DNA from 2 places in the Paenibacillus sp. NRS-1760 genome. Region 2 is predicted to be linked to the other one. Evidence: riboswitches for the same ligand, from Rfam matches in the RefSeq annotation. Region 2 holds a riboswitch; the other holds the start of a gene.
The links. A riboswitch is a leader RNA that binds a small molecule or an ion and turns the genes downstream of it on or off. The one in region 2 is predicted to bind ZMP and ZTP.

Region 1 (3,411 bases), on a different contig from region 2:
AAGAGGTATATTGGCGAAGCGGCAGCGAACTATTTATACGATACGGTAAAAGACGGCGATATCATTGCGACAACATGGGGGACGACGCTCTTTCAAATGGCTTCCCAGCTTAAGGATAAGCCGGTTCGCGACGTTAAGGTTGTGCAGCTCAACGGCGGGGTTAGCCATTCGGAAACCAATACATACGCTTATGAAATTGTTCATTTATTCGGCAAGGCTTTCCATACGATACCTTACTTTATTCCGCTGCCGGCGCTTGTTGACCATGAGGTCGTCAAGCGGACGATTGAATCGGATCGCCATATCCGCAATATTTTGGAGCTAGGGAAGCTTTCTAATATTGCCGTTGTAACCGTAGGAGCGCCTACGGATGATTCTGTATTAATTAGAGCCAATTATTTCACAGATTCCGATCTGGAAATTATTCGCGAGAAGGCAGCAGGCGATATATGCTCACGCTATATTGATATTGCAGGCAATATTTGTTCTACACTCATGAACCAGCGCACGATTGGAATCAGTCTTGATGAACTGAAGCGCAAGGACCAGTCAATACTTGTGGCAGGCGGAGCGAAGAAGGTAGATGGCATTTATGGCGCGCTGCGCGGCGGCTACACGAATGTACTCATTACCGATCAGTTTACAGCGAGGTATTTATTAGAACGGGATGTGTAAACATCCTATAGAACAAACGAGGGGATCTTAGCTGCAAGGCAGCAAATAAGATCCCCTCGTTTTTCTTCCTATATCTTTTAATGAAGTGCAAATCGCTCAGCGGAGTCAACTGTATGCTTCAGAAGCGTGGCGATCGTAACAGGACCTACACCTGCTGGCACAGGGGTGATCGCACTTGCTTTTGCTAGGCATGCTTCGTAGTCAACGTCCCCAATATTCCCTTTATTGTACCCTGCATCAAGCACTACAGCGCCATCGCGAATCCATTCGCCTTGAATAAAGCTTGGTTTGCCGACTGCAGCAACAACGATATCGGCAAGGCGCAATAGCTCCGCTACATTTTCTGTTTTGGAATGACAGGTTGTTACGGTTGCATTGCGGTTCAGCAGCATCTGAGAAACGGGTTTGCCGAGAATCGGGCTTCGTCCAACGACGACGGCATGTTTGCCTTCAACCTTGATTCCATAGTAATCAAGAATAGCCATAATAGCAGCAGGGGTACATGACGGATACTGGGCATAACCAAATGCATTTTGAGCAAAACCTAACGCGGTTACACCATCAACATCCTTATGGATACTAATCGCTTCAAAGGCAGCACGTTCATCAATTTGATGCGGTACGGGGTGCTGCAAGAGGATGCCGTGAATAAGCGGGTCTGCATTAAGCTGCAAAATAACATCAATCAAATCATCTGTGGAGATGTTTTTGTTCAAATGAATACGTTTGGAATCAATGCCAAGCCGCTTGCATGCATTTCCCTTCATTCGAACGTAGGTTTCAGAGGCTGGGTCATCGCCCACTAGTATTGTCGCTAAGCATGGAATGATTCCCCGCTTGCTAAGAGTCTCAACTCTTGCTTTTAGCTGCTCTTTAATTGCATCGGCCACAATGGCTCCATCCAAAATCAGTTTTTCCGTCATCTTCTACCTCAGCCCCTTATAAATAGATGTTAAAAAAGCATAAAAAGGCAAGGGGTATGTCCCCTTACCTTTGCCCAGGCGTACGGCTAATGATCTGTGCGCTTCCTCATGGTTGCCCATGTTCCGCCAGTTACGCACAGCTTTTTATTGGTATTTTGATTTTAACAGGTGGAAAGTTCAAAAGCGAGTCATCCAACGTTATTTTATGATTATTTAGGTGTAGAAACGAGAGGATGGATGCTATAATTACTTTATCAAGAGGGAGCGGGTCGCGCTGCCCTCTTTATTGCAGTTTGCGTAAAATGATGGGAGATAGAGGTGGTAAGTTGTTAAAGCTCACTAGATTTTTGAGGAAATATTGGCTGAGTGCTGTGCTGGCACCGTTGTTTATGCTGCTAGAGGTGTTCATGGATTTGCTGCAGCCGCAATTCATGGCGAGCATTGTGAATGATGGTATTATAGCGGGGGATCTCACAGCAATCGCGAGCACCGCGCCCAAAATGCTGATCGCCGCATTAATCGGACTAATAGCAGGTGTCGGCTGCACGGTGTTCTCGACGATAGCATCACAAAACTTTGGGGCTGATCTCAGGCAGGAGCTGTTTCAAAAAATCCAGTCGCTCTCGCTTCGATCGCTTGACCGTTTTGGTTCAGGCTCTATCGTGACGAGACTGACGGGTGATGTCACACAAATTCAGAGCTTAGTATTGCTGCTGCTGCGCGTATTTGCACGCAGTTCATTCATTATTATCGGCAGTCTGGTCATGGCTTTTGTAATAAGCCCGCGCCTGTCTATTATTTTGCTCGCAATGATACCCTTATTAGCTCTCTTCCTCATCATTACAACTCGGATTACCGTTCCTTTGTTTTCAATGATGCAGCACCGGCTTGATCAAGTGAATACCGTGATGCAAGAAAATTTGTCCGGTATCCGCGTTGTGAAAGCATTTGTAAGGTCCGATTACGAGGAAGAACGTTTTAATGAAACAAACTCAAATCTACTGCATGCCAGTCTAAAAGCAGCTAAGATCGTTGCGCTTAATACGCCGCTTGTGTCGATCATTCTTAATTTTAGTATTGTAGCTGCATTATGGTATGGGGGAATGCTCACTGAGCACGGTGCGCTGTCGGTGGGCAGTCTCGCCGCCTTTTTAACTTATATTACACAGCTTCTCTTCTCTACTCTAGGACTTGGAAATCAATTGATTGCAATCTCTCGGGCCAAGGCTTCTGCTGACCGCATCAACGAGATATTGGAGGTACCGGCAGATAAATGGACAGCTGAACGAAAAGCTAACGAGCAGTCCAAGAAAATACAGGCTGGCAGAATTACGTTTGACCATGTGAGTTTCAGCTATGAAGGCTCGGAGAAAAACATACTTCACGATATAGATCTGGATATAGAGCCGGGCGAGACGATTGGGATCGTAGGGATAAACGGTTCAGGAAAATCAACGCTGGTCAGCCTCATTCCAAGGTTTTATGAAGCGACAGAGGGAATGATTCGCATTGATTCCCATCCGATTAACGAGATCGCTTCTGTAGAGCTGCATGGCCAAATCGGAATGGTGCTTCAGCAGGCGCATCTGTTCAGTGGAACCATTCGTGAAAATATCAGCTATGGCAAACCGGATGCGAGTCAGGATGAAATAGAGGCAGCAGCCAAGGCAGCTGAGGCTCATGCATTCATTATGAAGCTGGAGAATGGCTACGATACGCTGCTTGGCCAGCGCGGGGTCAATCTGTCCGGCGGCCAAAAGCAGCGGTTGTCCATTGCGCGGACGTTGCTGCTGAAACCCAAAATTGTCATCCT
Region 2 (3,411 bases):
TGAAATATACTCATTATGCGCCACAAGGGGAGCTTGAGCTTGTGCAAGGCCAATTTGAAGCTGTCGCAGCGTATATTGGAGATCAAGTAGAAGCTGCAAAGAAGCGCGGCGAGGTAACTGGCGTACTTGCTTTCGAAGAGAGATTGAATTGCTACGATGCAGATCATGTTTTCTCATTAGGCAGCGAGGCGGAGCTTGGCACAGCAGCCCATCAGCTTTATGCGGCATTGCGAGATTTTGACGGGGCAGGCGCTCAGCGTATTTGGGCAGAAGGCTGCACGGAGCATGGCATCGGCGCTGCGCTGATGAATCGGTTAGCCAAAGCGGCTGGAAACCGAATTATTCGTGTATAGAAAGCACTGTAAGGGGAACGATCATTTTTGAAACAAAATTAGCTTGAAACCGCACTAGTATGTTTGTCCTCATGTCCGCATATGTTTGGTAAAGACTACAAGCGGACATGGGGGAGATAGGCTGTGATTGAAGCACAATTACAAGCTGGACAGTTTTTGACGCTGCTTATTATTGCGGTGGCACTCAGTCTAGACGCATTTTCTCTGGGACTCGGAATAGGGCTCAAAGGCATAAGGCTGCGAGATGTTTTGAAGCTTGGCATTGTAATTGCATTGTTTCATATGATCATGCCGCTGGCAGGTATTTTCACAGGTCAATACGTCGGCTCCTTGCTTGGAGATGTAGCCACGACTGCGGCAGGCATTTTGCTAGTGCTGCTCGGCGGACATATGATTTATAGCTCGCTGCGCGGCGAGGCGGTTCAATCTTTTGACCATAAATCTTTATGGGGCTTGCTCGTTCTTTCGCTTAGCGTCAGTATCGACTCGTTCTCGGTAGGCATTACACTTGGGATGTTCGCTGCAAACATGTTGATGACGGTTTTACTTATCGGTCTGCTCGGCGGGCTGATGTCGATATGCGGTTTGATGCTGGGGCGTAAAGTCAGCGGTCAGCTTGGCGAATATGGAGAGGCCATAGGCGGAGGAATTTTGTTCGTGTTCGGCATCTTGTTTATCTTTTAGAATATAAGTAAGAAAGCAGAACAATATTTCAGTCTTATTTTAAATTTCAAGTCAAAGCTGATTTAGCATCTAAGGAACGCTGCAGTTGTTTTCGCTTAATCGTTGAACAGCTTGGAATAACGTGCAAAAAGGAGTTGGCAGTGTGAAACGTATTTTATTTGTATGTACAGGCAATACATGCCGCTCACCGATGGCAGAGGCTATGCTTCGCCGAATGGCTGCTCTGAGAGGGATCACCGTAGCCGTTCGCTCCGCAGGCATATCTACTATTGATGGACTGCCCGTGTCAGCTCATGCGGTGGAGACGCTTAGGCAACGGGACATCGAGCATAAGAGCACGTCGCTGGCGCTGACGAGCGAGGCGGTTGGTTGGGCTGATATTATTTTGACAATGACGGTCAATCATAAGCGTGGTTTGCTGCAATGGCATCCCGAAGCGGTCGACAAAATCTATACGTTAAAGGAATATGCAAATCAAGACGCGCAAGTGCTCGCGGATATTGAGGAGCTGGAGCAGCTCTATACAGAGCTTCATATGAAGCAGGCGCTTGGCCAACAGCTGACGACTGGCGAGAGAAGACGATTGCTTGAGCTGGAGCGTCGCATACCAAGCTTTGACATCGTTGATCCTTTCGGAGGCTCGCTTGCTATATACAGCAGCAGTGCTAACGAAATAGAGGACGCGCTCGTCAAGCTGCTGGACAAGCTTGCCAAAAGATAAGTATTTAGGGTTGCAGAAGTCATTTTTGCTTCCGTTCGATTGATTTTTACAGCTGTATAAGATATAATAAAATGACAATATACGGTTTCCGATGTAACTGGCGACGGAAGTGGGTAACCACGGTGGAGCATCGGAATATACGGCCGGTCGCCTGGGCAAAGAGCAGCATGCTAATAAGCATGTCTTGCTCTTTTTTCGTCTTTTTGGGCAAAAATAGGTATACTAGCACTGTGATGTTTCATTTCTAAGGAGGTCTTTTGCGTTGAAAATTGCTATTGGTGCTGACCATGCAGGTTATCGTTTGAAGGATGAAGTTGTACCGTTTCTTCAATCGCTTGGTCATGAAATTGAAGATCTTGGTTGCAACTGTGACCAATCCGTCGATTATCCGGACTATGCATTGCCCGTATGCGACCTTGTTACGAGCGGCAAAGCAGAGCGCGGTATACTCATTTGTGGAACAGGTATCGGCATGTCGATTGCGGCTAATAAAGTACGCGGCATCCGCTGTGCGCTTGTGAATGATATGTTCTCAGCCAAAGCAACTCGGGAGCATAATGATACTAATGTTTTGGCGCTTGGGGAACGAGTGATCGGTCCTGGAGTGGCACTCGAAATTATTCGCATATGGCTTGAAACGCCGTTCTCAAATGGAGAACGTCATGTCGGTCGTGTTAGTAAAGTGAAACAAATTGAAGAACAGTACAGCAGCCAGTCCTAATTAGGGGGCATTCGCAATGAACGTAGACGAAAACGTACAGCTTGGAAGCATTGCAGAACAGGTTGGGCAAATTGTTCGGGAACTGGCAGCGGCAGGCAAGCTTGGTATGAGTCAGCTGCTAGTAATCGGTGTAAGTACTAGTGAGGTGCTTGGTCATCGCATTGGCACTTCGGGAACCATTGAAACGGCTGCACAAATTTACGCAGGCGTTGAAGCGGTTCGCAGCGAAGTTGGCTTTATTCCCGTTTATCAATGCTGTGAGCATCTGAATCGCGCGCTTGTCATTGATCAACCTTCGGCAGAACGATTGGGGCTTGATATTGTAGGTGCAGTGCCAGTGCCTAAAGCGGGCGGCTCCATGGCAGCCTATGCCTATCGTCAGCTGAAGGAGCCTTGTTTGGTGGAAACGGTGCAGGCGCATGCGGGCATCGATATTGGTGATACGTTTATCGGTATGCATTTGAAGCGGGTGGCTGTTCCAGTTCGTCCGACGATTCGTGAAATTGGCGGAGCGCATGTCACGATGGCTATCACAAGGCCAAAGTTAATAGGCGGCTCCCGAGCAGTATACGAGCTCAGCGAGAATATAACGGCGGAGCAATCTGCTGGAACTTGCGAATAGTTGATTTATAGCCATAATTTTTTGATTTTCAGCGTCTAAAGGACACCGAAGACGTTTTTGCTTGATAAAGGTTATCTAATTTGAGGAGGAATTTAATCATGGAAAATTTGCGCAAACAAGACCCAGAAGTATTGAAAGCTCTAGGACTAGAACTTACTCGTCAACGTGACAATATCGAGCTTATCGCATCCGAGAACATCGTTAGCGAAGCGGTATTGGAAGCTATGGGAAGCGTTTTGACGAACAAATATGCAGAAGGTTACCCAAGCAAACGTTTCTATGGCGGTTGTGAGCATGTTGACATCGTAGA

Region 1: it holds a riboswitch for ZMP and ZTP, as region 2 does, so the genes downstream of both, ACIFSR_RS19535 (bifunctional 5,10-methylenetetrahydrofolate dehydrogenase/5,10-methenyltetrahydrofolate cyclohydrolase) here and rpiB (ribose 5-phosphate isomerase B) in region 2, are expected to answer to the same signal.

The regions. Positions count from the first base shown of each region.
Region 1 covers NZ_JBITPK010000014.1:38,345-41,755, forward strand. Annotated here, with positions in the region: gene ACIFSR_RS19530 (sugar-binding transcriptional regulator) at 1-675, shown strand, start outside; gene ACIFSR_RS19535 (bifunctional 5,10-methylenetetrahydrofolate dehydrogenase/5,10-methenyltetrahydrofolate cyclohydrolase) at 753-1,598, opposite strand; ZMP/ZTP riboswitch at 1,664-1,742, opposite strand; gene ACIFSR_RS19540 (ABC transporter ATP-binding protein) at 1,925-3,411, shown strand, end outside.
Region 2 covers NZ_JBITPK010000008.1:450,056-453,466, forward strand. Annotated here, with positions in the region: gene ACIFSR_RS09120 (L-threonylcarbamoyladenylate synthase) at 1-353, shown strand, start outside; gene ACIFSR_RS09125 (manganese efflux pump MntP family protein) at 477-1,037, shown strand; gene ACIFSR_RS09130 (low molecular weight protein arginine phosphatase) at 1,180-1,758, shown strand; ZMP/ZTP riboswitch at 1,842-1,922, shown strand; gene rpiB (ribose 5-phosphate isomerase B) at 2,021-2,479, shown strand; gene ACIFSR_RS09140 (TIGR01440 family protein) at 2,496-3,101, shown strand; gene glyA (serine hydroxymethyltransferase) at 3,200-3,411, shown strand, end outside.